Regions from separate parts of the Synechococcus sp. R65.1 genome, predicted to be linked through region 1. Evidence: predicted binding sites of a transcription regulator. Region 1 holds the regulator's gene; the other holds the start of a gene.
What was found. Region 1 encodes NtcA, which controls nitrogen genes in cyanobacteria. Its sites were predicted from a motif close to GTANCNNNNGNTAC; they were not measured.
Positions count from the first base shown of each region.

Region 2: glnA (type I glutamate--ammonia ligase) is a predicted target of NtcA. The motif match lies at 5,648-5,661, and genes of this name have one in related genera.

Region 1 is NZ_JANSHU010000016.1:4-7,498, reverse strand. It holds gene NW814_RS07890 (hypothetical protein) at 1-204, opposite strand, end outside; gene NW814_RS07885 (phycobiliprotein lyase) at 214-768, opposite strand; gene NW814_RS07880 (S41 family peptidase) at 864-2,123, opposite strand; gene petB (cytochrome b6) at 2,344-2,991, shown strand; gene petD (cytochrome b6-f complex subunit IV) at 3,059-3,571, shown strand; gene leuB (3-isopropylmalate dehydrogenase) at 3,718-4,833, shown strand; gene ntcA (global nitrogen regulator NtcA) at 4,866-5,537, opposite strand; partial or broken gene NW814_RS07855 (M61 family metallopeptidase) at 5,712-7,495, shown strand, end outside.
Region 2 is NZ_JANSHU010000008.1:82,877-90,371, forward strand. It holds gene malQ (4-alpha-glucanotransferase) at 1-517, opposite strand, end outside; gene pyrE (orotate phosphoribosyltransferase) at 600-1,214, opposite strand; gene NW814_RS05540 (YbaB/EbfC family nucleoid-associated protein) at 1,373-1,702, shown strand; gene recR (recombination mediator RecR) at 1,707-2,306, shown strand; gene NW814_RS05550 (SDR family oxidoreductase) at 2,534-3,262, opposite strand; gene NW814_RS05555 (hypothetical protein) at 3,329-3,868, opposite strand; gene glnA (type I glutamate--ammonia ligase) at 4,133-5,557, opposite strand; gene trxB (thioredoxin-disulfide reductase) at 5,841-7,259, shown strand; gene purL (phosphoribosylformylglycinamidine synthase subunit PurL) at 7,268-7,495, opposite strand, start outside.

The sequences.
Region 1 (7,495 bases):
GCGGACGGCCTCCTCGGTTTCTCCAAGCGCCTCCTGCGCCAAGGCCTGCCAGAGCCGCAGCTGGCCTGCCTGGGGATAGCGGCCTTGGGCCTGTTTGGCCTCCTCCAAGGCCTGTCGGTATTGTCCCCGCTCAAAGCTGGCTTGAATTCGGGCCAGGTATTGGGGCAAGGGCAAGTCTGGGGCCGGGATCGACTCGGAGTCCACGCAGCCTCCCTAGGTCAGCTTTTGTTCCACCCCAAACCCCACCAGGAGTACCTCCTGCAGCGGCTGGCCTTGAGGTGGGCGCCGGTAGTTGAGGATCTGCCGCAGGCGCAGGCGGGGGTTGAGCAGGGTGATGGTATCTACGGAAACAACGTGGGTGTAGGTGGTGGTCATCACCAGTTGCAGGGATCCCGGATCAAAGCGGAAGTCGGCCACCATGGGCCGCTCTTCCTCATAGGCGCGATCGCGCAGGTAGTCGCCTTCCAGCCCGCGGGGGCCCTCTCGCCGGGGCACAAACAACATGTTTAGCTCTTGCCCGACCTCCTCCCCCTTTTCGGAGACAGTCTCAAAGGCAAGGTGAAAGCCCAGGAAGCTGTCGACGCCGTGGTTGGGGTAGTTGTTGTCGGCCAGGACCTTCTCCTTGAGCTCAGGGGTGAGGGTGCGAATGGTGAACTCGGTGCGCGAGCGCTCCACCTCCCCTCGATCCAGGTAGTGATAGGTGCGCTCGGTGTGCCAGGCGCCAATACAGCAGTTAAAGAAGTGGTGAAACTGGTGGAGGGCGTTCATGCCAAAGGGCTCGAGAGCAGGGCTGAGTTGACACCAAGCCCGATCCTAAACCGAATCGAAGACAAACAGGCACCCCAATCCCTGCAGCAGATGCCTCAGGTGGGGATCCCCGTTGCCCCCAGCAGTTCCAGAGCCCGCTGCAACTGGCGATCCTCAGGGCCGCCCAGGGTTTCTGCCGTTAGCGGAACGGGGCCCTCGCCCACCACCACATCGGGCTGGATCCCTTGGCGGTGAATGTCGCGGCCGTTGGGGGTGAGGTATTTGGCAGTCGTCACGGCCAGCCCTGAGCCATCTGCCAGCTCCAGCAGGGATTGGATCAGCCCCTTGCCGAAGGTGCGCGTTCCCACCAGTTGCGCCCGCCCGCTGTCCTGCAATGCCCCCGCCAAGACTTCGCTAGCGCTGGCACTGCCTTGATTGACCAAAACCACTAGCGGCGCCTGGGTGAGAATTTCGCCGGTGGCAGGAATGCCTTCTAGAATGCCGTGGCGATCCTTCACCAGCACGATGTTGCCCTTGGGGATCCAAAAGCGGGCAATCTCAATGGCCGCCTGCAGCAGTCCTCCGGGGTTGTTGCGCAGATCCAGGAGGTAGCCCCGCACCCCTCGGGCTTCTGCCGCCTGGATAGCCTGGCGCACTTGGGTGGCTGCATTGCCGTTGAACTGGCTGAGGCGGATGTAGGCCACCAATCCCTGGGGCAGCTCAAAGAAAGCTGTGCGCACCGGGTTAATGAGGATTGACTGCCGCACCAGCTCCACCTCCCAGATGCGCCCCTGCCGCCTTAGCCGCAGGCTAACGGTTGTACCGCTAGGGCCGCGCATGCGCTCTGCCACCTCGTCCAAGCTCAGCCCCGCCACTGGCACCTGATCCACTGCCAAGATCTCATCCTGGGGCTGGATCCCGGCCCGCTCGGCAGGGGTGCCCTCCATGGGAGCAATAACCCGCACCGCCCCCTGCTCGTCGATGGCAATCTGCAGGCCAACACCGCTCAGCTCGCCGGCAGTAGAGGTCTGCAGACTGAGGTAGTGCTCCCGATCCAAAAAGCGGGTGTAGGGATCCCCCAAGGTGGCCAACATCTCCTCAATGGCCCGATAGGTTTCCTGACGATTCTTCAAGGGCCGCGCCAGAAAACGCTGCCGCACCTGCCACCAGTTTTGTCCGTTAAACCCCGGATCCACGTAGGCCCGATCCACATAGGCCCAAGCCTGGGCCAGCAGTTGCTGCTCTTCTCCCCAGCGGCTGGCCTGAGCTTGGTAGGCATCAGTGCCTAAACTTGCCCAGAGCAGGCACCCCAGCAGCAGAATGCGGAGAACCCAGCGGATCCCCCACTCTCTCTTCCTTGGCTTTGGCGCAACCATAGACGGCAAGACGCTAAGAAAAGTTAAGGAATATGAACAAGACGCAATATCGAAACCTGTTTTGCCAGCGAGAATGCGGATTCCTGCCCCCGAGCTGAGCCTAACTTAAGGAAGTCGTTAACAAATTGTGTTACAGTGCTGGTTGAGGTGGGGCTGTCCTCCACGGTGGAGTGACTTTCTCCCGCCGGGGAGATACCGAGAAATTGGAAAGAAAGGTACCATGGGCAAAGTTTACGACTGGCTAGACGAGCGGCTAGAGATTACGCCCTTCGTCGACGACGCAACCGGAAAATTCATCCCGCCGCACGTTAACATCTTCTATTGCCTTGGCGGCATCACGCTGGTGTGCTTTCTCATTCAGTTTGCCACCGGCTTTGCCATGACGTTTTACTACCGTCCGACGGTGGCCGAGGCCTTTGAGTCGGTCAACTACATCATGACCCAGGTCAACTTCGGCTGGCTGCTGCGCTCCATCCACCGCTGGAGCGCCTCCATGATGGTGTTGATGATGATTCTGCACACCTTCCGGGTTTACCTGACCGGTGGGTTTAAAAAGCCCCGCGAACTGACCTGGGTCACCGGCGTGATCTTGGCGGTGCTGACGGTTTCTTTCGGGGTTACGGGCTACTCTCTGCCCTGGGATCAGGTGGGCTACTGGGCAGTCAAGATCGTCTCGGGAGTGCCCAGCGCTATCCCGGTGGTGGGTGATGCCCTGGTTCAGCTTATCCGCGGTGGCGAGGCTGTTGGCCAAGCTACCCTCACTCGTTTCTACAGCTTGCACACCTTTGTCCTGCCTTGGCTGACGGCGGTCTTCATGACCATGCACTTTTTGATGATCCGCCGCCAGGGCATTTCTGGACCCCTGTGATCCAGGGCTGGTCGGATCCCCTACTTTCCCTTGCTCAACCCTTTTGCCCCAGACAAGGAGAACTGCTATGCCTGTCTCGAAGCAAGCGCTGGCGACTGAGGTTATTACACGCAAAGTTGACCTGGACAACCCCAAAGTTTTGGCCAAGCTGAAGAAGAACATGGGCCACATGACCTACGGGGAGCCCGCTTGGCCTAACGACTTGCTCTTTATGTTCCCGGTGGTTATCCTGGGCACTATTGGGGTGATTGTCGGTCTGGCGGTCATGGATCCCGCGGGTGTAGGCGAGCCGGCAGACCCCTTTGCCACGCCCCTGGAAATTCTTCCCGAGTGGTACCTCTACCCTGTGTTCCACATTTTGCGCGTTGTTCCCAGTAAGCTGCTGGGCATTGCCCTGATGTTGGCTATTCCCGTGGGCCTTTTGTTTGTGCCTTTCATTGAAAACGTCAACAAGTTCCAGAACCCGCTGCGCCGTCCAGTGGCGACGACGGTGTTTTTGATTGGCACTTTGGTAACCCTGTATCTAGGCATTGGCGCCACTCTGCCGCTGGACAAGTGGGTTACCCTGGGCCTGTTCTAGAGAGCCGAATATTGATAACTCTAGGTGCAGCAGGCCGATGGCCAAGCTGCACTTTTTTTAGGGGAACTTTCCCAGGGGACTTTTCGGCAAACCTGTGGGCAAGGGGATGGTAATATCGCTACGCACTCCTCTTGCGGGGATCGCCCATGAGCGTTTCTTCTTCTGCTGCTCAAACCTATCGGATTACTGCCCTAGCCGGCGATGGGATCGGCCCTGAGATTATGCAGGTGGGTCGGGCAGTTTTGGACGCCGTTGCCGCTCAGATGGGGTTTTCCCTCCAGTGGCAGGAGGGCCTAATTGGCGGAGCAGCCTACGAGGCCACGGGGGATCCCTTGCCCCCGGAGACCTTGAAAATGGCCCAGGAAAGCGATGCCGTTTACTTGGCAGCGGTTGGCGACTTTAAGTACGATACCCTGCCGCGCCAGAAGCGACCGGAGCAGGCTTTGCTGGGCTTGCGGGCCGGCTTGGGGCTATTTGCCAACTTGCGCCCCGTGAAGATCTTCCCCCAACTGGTGCAGGCCTCCTCCCTAAAGCCGGAGGTGGTTGCTGGGATCGACCTGGTGGTGGTACGCGAGCTCACCGGCGGCATCTACTTTGGTCAGCCCCGCGGGATCTTCGTCGATGCCCAGGGATCCCGCCGCGGCGTCAACACTATGGCCTACAGCGAGGCCGAGGTGGATCGCATTGCCCGCGTAGCTTTTGAACTGGCCCGCAAGCGACGGCGCAAGCTTTGCTCGGTGGATAAGGCCAATGTGCTGGAGGTGTCGCAACTGTGGCGGGAGCGGGTTACCGCCATTGCCGCCGAATACCCTGACGTAGAGCTTTCCCACCTCTATGTCGACAACGCGGCCATGCAGTTGGTGCGCTGGCCAAAGCAGTTTGACGTCATCCTGACAGAAAACCTCTTTGGGGATATCCTCTCCGACGAGGCGGCCATGCTAACTGGCTCCATTGGCATGTTGCCTTCTGCCTCTCTGGGAGCTACCGGCCCAGGCCTCTATGAGCCAGTCCATGGCTCAGCTCCGGATATTGCCGGCCAAGACAAGGCCAACCCCATTGCCCAGGTGCTTTCTGGGGCAATGCTACTGCGCTACTCCTTGGATCAGCCCCAAGCTGCTGACCGCATCGAACAGGCCGTCGAGGCGGTTTTGGCCCAGGGCTACCGCACCGCCGACATCTACTCGGAGGGGATGACCCTGGTCGGCTGCCGGGAAATGGGGGAAAAGATCCTGGCTGCCCTGGCTCAGCTGCCCGCCTCCTAGCAGGGGTCTCTCAGCCGTTGAGGGCTGGCCCCCTAGGCAAAGCGATGGCCAAGCTGGATGGGGTCGTGGACAGTGATCTTCTTCTTGTGGATAGAAATGTAGTTTTTCTTGCGCAACTCTCCCAAGAGACGGGTAATGGTGACGCGGGTTGATCCGATGGCTTCGGCAATGGCCTGGTGAGATAGCTTGAGGTCGATGGTTACGCCATTGGGGCCAGGCACCCCGAAGTCGCGGCAGAGGATCAACAAAAAGCTAACTAGGCGGGAGGCCATGTCGCGGTGGGCCAGGGTTTCAATCATCATCTCTGTCTGCAGGATACGGGAAGCCAAGCTCTTGAGCAGCAACATGGCCAGCTCAGCGTTCTCCCGTACAGACTTTTCCACCTGTTCGATGGGCAGAGAAAGCAGCTCGACGCGAGTAAAAGCTACGGCGTGATAGAAGCGGTCGGAGCGCTGCCCGGTAATGAAGGAGAGCACACCAAAAATACTGTTCTCCCGCAGGAGGGCAACGGTAATTTCTTCCCCCCTTTCGTACACCCGCGAGAGCTTAACCGCCCCTTTGACCAAAAAGTAAACCCGCTCCGCCGGATCGCCGGGGAGAAAAATGGTCTTGCCGCGTTCATAAGTCTCGATAACCGGAGGATGGCGAGATCCTCCTAGCTGCTTAAAAGCTGCAATGAGAGATTTTTCTGCGACGGCCACCACGAGATTTGTCAACCTTTCAAGGTCAGTTTATCTCTAGGATCAACCCCAGAGGTTAGCTTGGGGCACCTGGATCGAGCTGCCCACGACTCAGAGACTACCCTAAACTTAAGAGACTCTGCCTGGATATCTTTGTAGCCAGAGCTACGTTCCTTTGTTGCGACAAGGGAAGGTTGTATGGGGATCCCGCCGGCTGAGGTTGCCACCCCTTCTCGCCCTAGCCGCCAGCACTTTACGGTGCGGATGCCAGAGCCAGCCAGTCACCTCTTGGAGGTGGAGCTGCAGATTCGCGAAGTGGAACCAGAGGTGCCCCTGCGGCTGCGGCTGCCAGTGTGGACGCCGGGATCCTACCTAGTGCGGGAGCATGCCCGCCATGTACAGGAGTTTCAGGCCCTGAGCGAGCAGGGGAGCCCTTTGGCCTGGCGAAAGGTTGATAAAAACACCTGGGAGGTCGATCCACCTGGGTGTTCGGCGGTTACAGTCCGCTATCGGGTCTATGCCTATGAGCTGACGGTGCGCACCAACCATCTGGATCTCACCCACGCCTATTTCAATGGGGCGGCGCTCTTTCTCTACGTGCCTGGCCGCGAGCGGGAGCCCTATACGCTGACCGTGATCCCTCCCCACCCCGACTGGCGCATTGCCACCAGCCTGCGGCCCCTGGCCTCTCCTTCCCCAGGGGATCCTAGCGCTGGCCAGTCTTTCTTTGCTGAAGACTACGACGAGCTGGCAGACAGCCCAGTGGAAGTGGGCTTGCACCAGTTGCGCTCGTTTGCAGTGGAAGGGATCCCGCACTACTTCGTGGTCTGGGGAGCGGGCACCCTGAATTTGGATCAAGCAGTGGCCGATGCCGAGAAAATTGTCCGAACCACGGCAGCGTTTTTTGGCGGGCTGCCCTACGACCGCTACTGGTTTATTGTGCATTTGTCGGCCGGGGGATTTGGTGGCCTAGAACACAAGTACAGTGCCACCCTCAACTATTCTGGACTAGAGCTGCATCAGCCTCAGTCCTACCGCCGCTTTTTGGCGCTGCTGGCCCATGAGCTTTTCCATGCTTGGAACGTCAAGCGGCTGCGCCCTCTGGCTTTGGAGAAAATTAACTACAACCAAGAAAACTACGTGGACTGTCTGTGGTTTTGCGAGGGGGCAACCAGCTACTACGAAAATGTTATCTTGCTGCGAGCAGGGATCCTCAGTGCCAAAGAGTTTTTGCAGATCCTATCTGAGCAAATTAGCCGGCTACAGCGCACGCCAGGTCGAGTCGTACAATCGCTGCAGGAGGCCAGTTTCGATGCTTGGATCAAGCTCTACCGCCCCCACGAAAATAGCCTCAACAGCCAGGTTTCCTATTACCTCAAGGGCGCTTTAGTCTGCTGGCTGCTAGATCTGCACATTCGCCACCTTTCAGGGGGACGGGGATCCCTGGACACGGCCCTGCGGGATCTGTGGCAGCGCTTTGGCCGGTTTGAGAAAGGCTATACTTACCAGGACTTGCGGGAGGCCTTTGAGCGAGCAGCCGGTGTCGACCTTGGGCGCTTTTTTGCCGCCTACGTGGAAGGCACGGAAGAACTGGACTACGACACCTACCTCCATCCGTTTGGCCTCACCCTCAAGGCCCACTTTAGCCGCCCCAACCCTCCTCCCTACCTGGGCTTGAACTTCAACGGCGAGGGCAACCGCATCAGCGCCGTCGAGATGGGCTCCCCGGCTCAAAAAGCAGGCATCTGGGCTGGCGACGAGCTGGTGGCTTTGGATGGCCTCCGGGTAAGCGCCGCCACCTTGCCGGAGCGCCTGGCAGCCTATCAGCCCCACCAAACCATTTGTCTTAGCGTCTTCCAAGGCAATCAGTTAAAGCACTTCTGGATCCCCTTGGATCCGCCCCGCCCGGATGTGTACACCCTGGAGGCCTTGCCTGAGCTCACTCCCGCCCAGAAAGCGCTCCAACAAAGCTGGTTGGGATC
Region 2 (7,495 bases), on a different contig from region 1:
GGGCTGGAGGCCACTGAGTCCACTCTTGCTCGCCATACACCTCTTTGAGAGCCATGAAGAGAGCGTAGTCCGGTAGCCAATCCGCCTCCTCGGCACAGTAGGCGTGAAAGGCTTCCCAGTCAGCAGCGCTAGCCTTTTCCTTGAAGGTGGCCCAGGCCCGCTGCAAAAGACCCAGCTTGAAGGGGATGACAATCCCGTAGTCCACCCGCTCAGCATCCCCCGCCTGGATGGCCGGCCACTGGGGCAGCTCCTCCCAGGCGTTGGCCTCCAGCCAGCCAGCTTCGACCAGTAGCTCCGGGCTAATCAGCAGCGGGTTGCCGGCAATGGCAGAAAAGCTCATGTAAGGGGAGTTGCCCCAGCCAGTGGGCCCCAGAGGCAGCACCTGCCAGAGGCGCTGGCCGCTTTCTACCAGAAAATCCACAAACCGATAAGCGGCCGGCCCCAGGTCGCCAATGCCAAAGGATCCCGGCAGCGAAGTGGGGTGCAAGAGGATCCCACTGAGTCTGCCCCTGCGCATGGCTGTGCCTTTTTGCCCAAAAGTATTCCACCGCCTATGCTGTCACTTTTGCAGCTTGATGGAAAGTCCCCGCACGCCCAAGCTAGCTCCTCAAGCCTTGACCGACAGCCCGGTGGCAAGCCCGCACCTCTTCGAGAGTAAACAGGCGGCGAAAGGGAATCCCCATCTGGCAAAAGCGAGCTTCTGCCCCTTCCTGCCGGTCGACTAAGGCGAGGATTCCTTCTGCCCGATAGCCTGCCGCGCGTACCCGCTCTACAACCTTGAGGGCAGAGCCACCCGTAGTGACGACATCCTCCAAGATCCACACTCGACTCTCGGCTGGCAGTTCTGGCCCCTCGATCCAGGCCTGGGTGCCATGAGCCTTGGGCTCTTTGCGGACAATCAGGGCTGCTAGGTTAGCCGGCTGGGCATAAAGAGAAGCCAAGCTCACTGCCGTCACCAGGGGATCTGCCCCCAGCGTCATCCCGGCAACTGCTGCTGTTTCAGGAGGCAATAGCCGATGAAGCAGGGATCCAGCCAGGTAGGCCCCCTGGGGGTGGAGGGTGACCGGCTTGCAGTTGATGTAGTAGGAGCTCTGCCGCCCGGACGTGAGGGTAAAGGATCCCTCGCGGTAGGCCAGCTGTGCCAGCAAATAGAGCAATTTCTCCCGCGCCTCAGCCGGGGAAAGGTTTAAGGGGGAACACTCCAGTAACAACACAGCAGGGATCCAAGTTTTTCCACTGCACTCGTTGCAACGATAGCCGAAGATGGCAGCCCAACAAAGAAGCCCGATCCAATCTGGAAGGGCAGGTACTTTTACCAACGGAAGGAAAGGAGTAGAGTAGAACAGCAGAGTCTCTCAACTACGAGGATCCCATGACGCGAGGCTTTGGACCCTTTGGCAAGATTCAGGAAGCCCTCAAAAAAGCTCAAGAGGTGCGCGACGGCGCCCAAAAGCTGCAAAAAGAGCTAGAAGAAATGGAAATTGTTGGCGAGGCCGGCAATGGCTTGGTGAAGGTGACGGTCAACGGCAACCAGGAGCCCCTTAAGGTGTCCATAGATCCCCAAGTCCTCCAGGAGCCAGTGGATGTGGTGGAGGACTTGCTGCTGACGGCAATGGTAAATGCCTACACCCAGTCGGCTGAGACGATGCGCAAACGCATGGAGGAACTGACGGCAAATATCAGCCTGCCGGGGCTGGGCTAATCCTGTGTACACTCGCCCTTTGGCTCGCCTAATCGAGGAGCTGCAGCGCCTGCCCGGCATTGGCTCCAAAACCGCTCAGCGGCTGGCCTTGCACTTGCTCAACAGGCCCGCCCACGAGGTCGAGGCCCTGGCCCAAGCCCTACTGGAAGCCAAGCAAACCGTTAAGCACTGCTCCATCTGCTTTAACTGGTCGGCAGAGGATCCCTGCGAGATCTGCCGCTCCCCCCAGCGGGACCGCCTGCTCTGGTGCGTGGTGGCCGATGTCAGGGATCTCATCGCCGTAGAGCGAACGCGCGAGTTTAAGGGTCTCTACCACGTATTGGGGGGCTTGATCTCGCCCATGAATGGGATCGGGGCTGAGCAGTTGCGCATCCGCGAACTGGTGGCACGGGTGGCGCGGGAGAAGCCCCAGGAGCTCATTTTTGCCCTCAGCCCCAGTGTAGAGGGGGAGGTCACCATGCATGTGGTTAAAGATTACCTGAAGCCGGTTGCTCCCAACCTGCGCATGACTCGTCTAGCTTTTGGCCTGCCCATGGGATCGGAGTTGGAGTATGCCGACGAGGTTACCCTGGCCCGAGCCTTGGAAGCGCGGCAGGAGCTGTAGCAGCAGGCTGCCGGAAGGACGGGCTGGGGAGCTAGTCGGTGAAGCCCAGGATCCAAACTCTCCTAGATAGGATCAGAGCTGGCAAGGCGTTCCGGGAGGCGGGTGGTGGCGCCAAACACCCTGCCCAAATAGCCGCAAGTAGCTCTCTAGCCCCCCAGCCAAGAGGGGCCTTGCCAAGTTAGCCAGCAGGGATCCCACCTCTAGCCTGGAGGTGCTCTTGGCAAGCTTTAGAGGAACTGATGGCTCTCTGGCTGCAGCACTACCTCATTGGGCACGGCATTGGCCGGCAGGGTGAGGACAAAGCGAATGGCCTCGGCAGCCGTGGCGGGGCTGAGCATTTTGTCCCTTTGCACCTTGAGGCTGATGGGATCCCAAAAGGGCGAGTCGATGCCGCCAAAGTAAAACAGGGTAAAGCGCACCCCAAAGCGCTTTAGCTCATCGGCCATGCACTTGGTAAAGCCGACCACGCCAAATTTGGCAGCACAGTAAGCCGAGGCCATGGCCATGGGGTGGCGACCCAGAATGCCGGGGAAGTTGAGAATATGGCCGGACTTCTGCTCCCGCATGGCGTTGGCCACCAGTTGGCTGGTGTAGAAGCTGCCCTTGAGGTTGACCGCCAGCATCTGCTCCAGGTCAGCGGGGGTAATTTGCGGGGCAGGTTTGAGGATGCCGGCGCCGGCCAGGTTGATTAGCACATCGATCCGCCCGTGCCTCTGCAGCGTTTGGGTCACCAGCGCCTCGACCTGGGCGTAGTCGGTTACATCTGTGGGGATCCCTACTCCAGAAGCAGCCCCGAGGGCTACTGCTTTCTCGGCCAAGGTGGCTAGGGGCCCTTCTCGCCGCGCCGCCAGCACCAGATGGGCTCCGGCCTGGGCCAGGAGAGGCACAAGGGCGCTGCCAATGCCCCCTGTGGCCCCTGTAATGAGAACAACCGCCTGGGACAATGAGGAAGACACGTTACGTTTTTTAAACTCTTCCTCTCATCATACCCAGGGAGTGGCCTTGAGGGACGATCCAGAGAGTTAAACGCGACGCAGCCGCAGTCGTTGCACCCATTCTTCCCCAAAGCGCAGCCAGTCTGCCATTTTTTCTGGACTCACCGGTGGGTCATCCCGCCAAATGACAAGCTGCGGCCCGAATCCCTCCGCACAACAAGGAGGATGCTGCTCCAAGAAGTTGAGGAAACTGGGATGGAAGCGCAGGCGAATCTTAGCCTCATCTTCTCCGCGCAAAAGGTAGCGGCGAGAAAAGTCGGGATGGTTCTCGAAATTGATATCCTGCATGCCAAAAGCTTTAGCAACGTCGTGGAACAAGGGAACTTCTGGGTGCAGCCGAAAATGAGGTAGCCGTAGGTCTTCGCAATAGGCCCAGAAAACAGAAAAGTAATAATTTCTTCCTCTGGAAGCCTTCCAGCTGTAGTCAAAGATGGCGATTTCGGTTCCATCGTTCAGTCGTTTGAACATCGAGTTGTAGAAACGAGCGCCGCCTCGTTGGAATAGCTCAAAGCCAGCCTGAAGCAAGCGGGATCGGATCCCTTCGGGTAGCTCCGCCGAAAACGACATTCCCAACCTCCTGGCTACCCGCTCCAAGGCTTCCCGACGCCTCTTCTCTAGATAGGCGATAAGCGCCAGAGGGCCTAAGAAAAGAAGGACGAGAAAAAGGACAAAAATAATAAGACCTATAACCATCCCATCCAAACCCCCCCTGAGTTTGTAAACTCAGCACCCCCACCCAGAGTACCAGAGCAGGCACAAAAAAGGGATCCCTCCAGCAAGAAGGGATCCCGTTCAAAAGCCTTGGCCGAGAACTAATGGTTTAGATGAGAATCAGGCGTCGAAATAGAGCGCGAACTCGTAGGGGTGAGGCCGCAGGTTAATGGGGTTGATCTCGTTGTCGATCTTGTACTCGATGTAGGTCTCGATGAGATCCTCAGTGAAGACGCCCCCCTCCAACAAGAAGTCGTGATCCTTCTGCAGGCTTTCCAAAGCATCCAGCAGGGATCCGGGCGTGGAGGGGATCTTGGCTAGCTCCTCCGGCTCCAGATCGTAGATGTCTTTGTCGAGAGGCTCGCCGGGGTGGATCTTGTTCTTGATCCCGTCCAAGCCAGCCATCAGCATAGCCGAGAAGGCAAGGTAAGGGTTGCAGGTGGCATCTGGGCAGCGAAACTCCAGCCGCTTGGCCTTGGGGTTTTTGCCCGTTACCGGAATCCGAATGGCTGCGGAGCGGTTGCCCTGCGAGTAGGCCAAGTTTACCGGCGCCTCAAACCCAGGCACCAGGCGCTTGTAGGAGTTGGTGGTGGGGTTGGTGAAAGCCAGAAGGGCTGGTGCATGCTTGAGGAGGCCACCGATGTAGTAGAGAGCTATCTCGCTGAGATCCGCGTAGTTGCCTTCTTGGTAGAAGAGGGGCTGGCCGTCTTTCCAGAGAGACTGGTGCGTGTGCATGCCGCTGCCGTTGTCGTTGAAGAGGGGCTTGGGCATGAACGTCACCGTCTTGCCGTGCTTGCGAGCCACGTTCCGGATCACGTACTTGTAAATCATCATGTAGTCGGCAGAGGTGAGCAGGTCGGCAAAGCGGTAGCCCAGCTCTCCTTGCCCGCCAGTGGCCACCTCGTGGTGGTGCTTTTCGATGGGCACCCCCAACTTGGCCATGGTTAGCAACATCTCGGTGCGGAGGTCTTGGTGGGCATCGGTGGGCGGCACAGGGAAATAGCCTTCTTTGTAGCGCGGCTTGTAGCCCAGGTTGCCCCCTTTCTCCTCCCGGCCTGAGTTCCAGCGGCCCTCGATGGAATCGACGAAGTAGTAGCCGGCGTTCTGAGTTTGGTCAAACCGTACATCTTCAAAGATGAAAAACTCTGCCTCGGGCCCAAAGTAAGCCGTATCGGCAATGCCTGTCGATTGCAGGTAAGCCACAGCCCGCATGGCCAGGCTCCGAGGACAACGGCTGTAGGGCTGGCCGGTGCGGGGTTCAATGATGTTACAGATGAGGCTGAGGGTGGGCACTTGGAAAAAGGGGTCGATCCAGGCCGTTTTGGGGTCTGGCACCATGTACATGTCCGACTCGTTGATGGATTTCCAGCCCCGGATGCTGGAGCCATCAAAGGGCAGCCCTTCGCTAAAAACTTGCTCCGTCAGCATTGAAGAGTGGAAGGAGACATGCTGCCAGGTGCCAAAGAGATCCACAAACTTGAGATCCACCATCTGGATATTGTTGTCGTGGATCATTTGGAGCACTTCTTGTGGGGTGGATGCCATGCCTTTCTCCTAACTTGACTTGGGTTGCGGTTGAAACTAAGACAGGCCGAAAGCGCTCACCCATCCTAGAAAGGCCGACACCAGCTTTTTGTATCTTCTGATACAAGGATGACCTGGTTCCAGCCTTCCCTTCGTCAAAGAGCAGCTCACCGGCAATCCGCGGGAGAACGAAAATGAAACTGACAAGCCCTGGCCTCCTTGAGGCTGCGGAATCGTGTTAAGTTAAAGCGTAGTCATTACGAGTTTGACTTGATAGTCCCGTTGCGGAAGGGGAGATAGAGCAATGACAAACCAAGGTCGGGTTGAGAATGTGGTCATTATTGGCTCGGGCCCTGCTGGGTTGACTGCAGCCATTTACGCTGGGCGCGCCAACCTAAAGCCGGTGGTGTTCGAGGGGTTTCAAGTGGGCGGGATCCCGGGTGGGCAACTGATGACCACCACCGAGGTGGAGAACTTTCCGGGCTTTCCCGAGGGCATCAGCGGTCCCCAACTGATGAAGAACATGCGCGCTCAAGCAGAGCGGTGGGGGGCAGAGCTTTACCCCGAGGATGTTACCTCTGTGGACCTCAGCCAGCGGCCGTTTGTGGTTCGCTCCGAGGAACGGGAAGTGCGCACCCACAGCCTCATCATTGCCACCGGGGCTACGGCCAAGCGCCTGCACCTGCCGGGGGAGGAGATCTACTGGAACCGGGGCATGTCGGCCTGTGCTGTCTGCGATGGGGCCATGCCCATGTTTAGGGGAGTGGAACTGGTGGTGATTGGCGGTGGCGATACCGCCTGTGAGGAGGCCACCTACCTGACCAAGTTTGGATCCCATGTCCATATGCTGGTGCGCAGTGGCAAGATGCGGGCCAGCAAGGCCATGCAAGACCGGGTGCTCAACCACCCCAAGATTACGGTGCACTGGCACACGGAGGCGGTAGAGGTTCTGGGCGACGGCCAGCGCCTGACTGGCGTGAGGGTGCGCAACAACCAGACCGGCGAGCTGCAGGAGATGGCGGTAGGGGGGGTATTCTACGCCATTGGCCACAAACCCAACACGGACTTGTTCAAGGGGCAACTGGAGCTGGATGAAGCTGGCTACATTGTCACCCGCCCTGGTTCTGTAGCCACCAGTGTGGAGGGGGTATTTGCCGCTGGGGACGTGCAAGATCACGAGTTTCGTCAGGCCATCACCGCTGCCGGCACCGGCTGTATGGCGGCCATGCTGGCGGAGCGCTGGCTCTCGGAGCGAGGTCTAGCTCAGGAATATCCCGTTGTCCCGCCGAGCCAGCCGGAACTCGCTTCTGCTATCGAGGTAGAGCCTGCGGGAGGCTCTGCTGTCGAGGAGGCCGGTTTTGAGCAGGAGGTGCAAGAGGACCTCGACTTCAACCAAACTTGCCATGAAGGGGGCTATGCCCTGCGGCGGCTTTACCATGAGAGCAATCGCCTGCTGATGGTCAAGTACACGGCTCCCACCTGTACCCCTTGCCATGCCCTCAAGCCAATCCTGAACAAGGTCATCGAAGAGTTTGCCAACAAGCTGCACGTGGTGGAGATCGATATCGAGAAGGAGCCGGAGATTGCCGAGGCCGGCGGGGTAACCTGTACGCCAACGGTGCAGTTTTTCAAAAACAAGGAGCTGGTGGCCCAGGTGGTGGGCGTCAAGCCCAAGTCCCACTACCGCGAGGTGATCCAGGCCAACTTGTCCGAATCAGCCTAGTCTACCAGCTAGTCGGCAAAGGCACTGGAGTAGGCGGCCTGTAGAGCTGCCAAAGAGACCGACAACACGGGATCCCCTTCTGCAGTAGTCACCACCAAGGGATCCGCTGGCCCGCCCACCTGTCCTAGAAGCTGCCACTGGCGGGGAAGCTGCGACTCTAGGTAGGCTTCCCAAGGAGAGTGCTGGGCTGGATCGACGGAAACGAGGATGCGGCTGGATCCCTCGCCAAAGAGAGC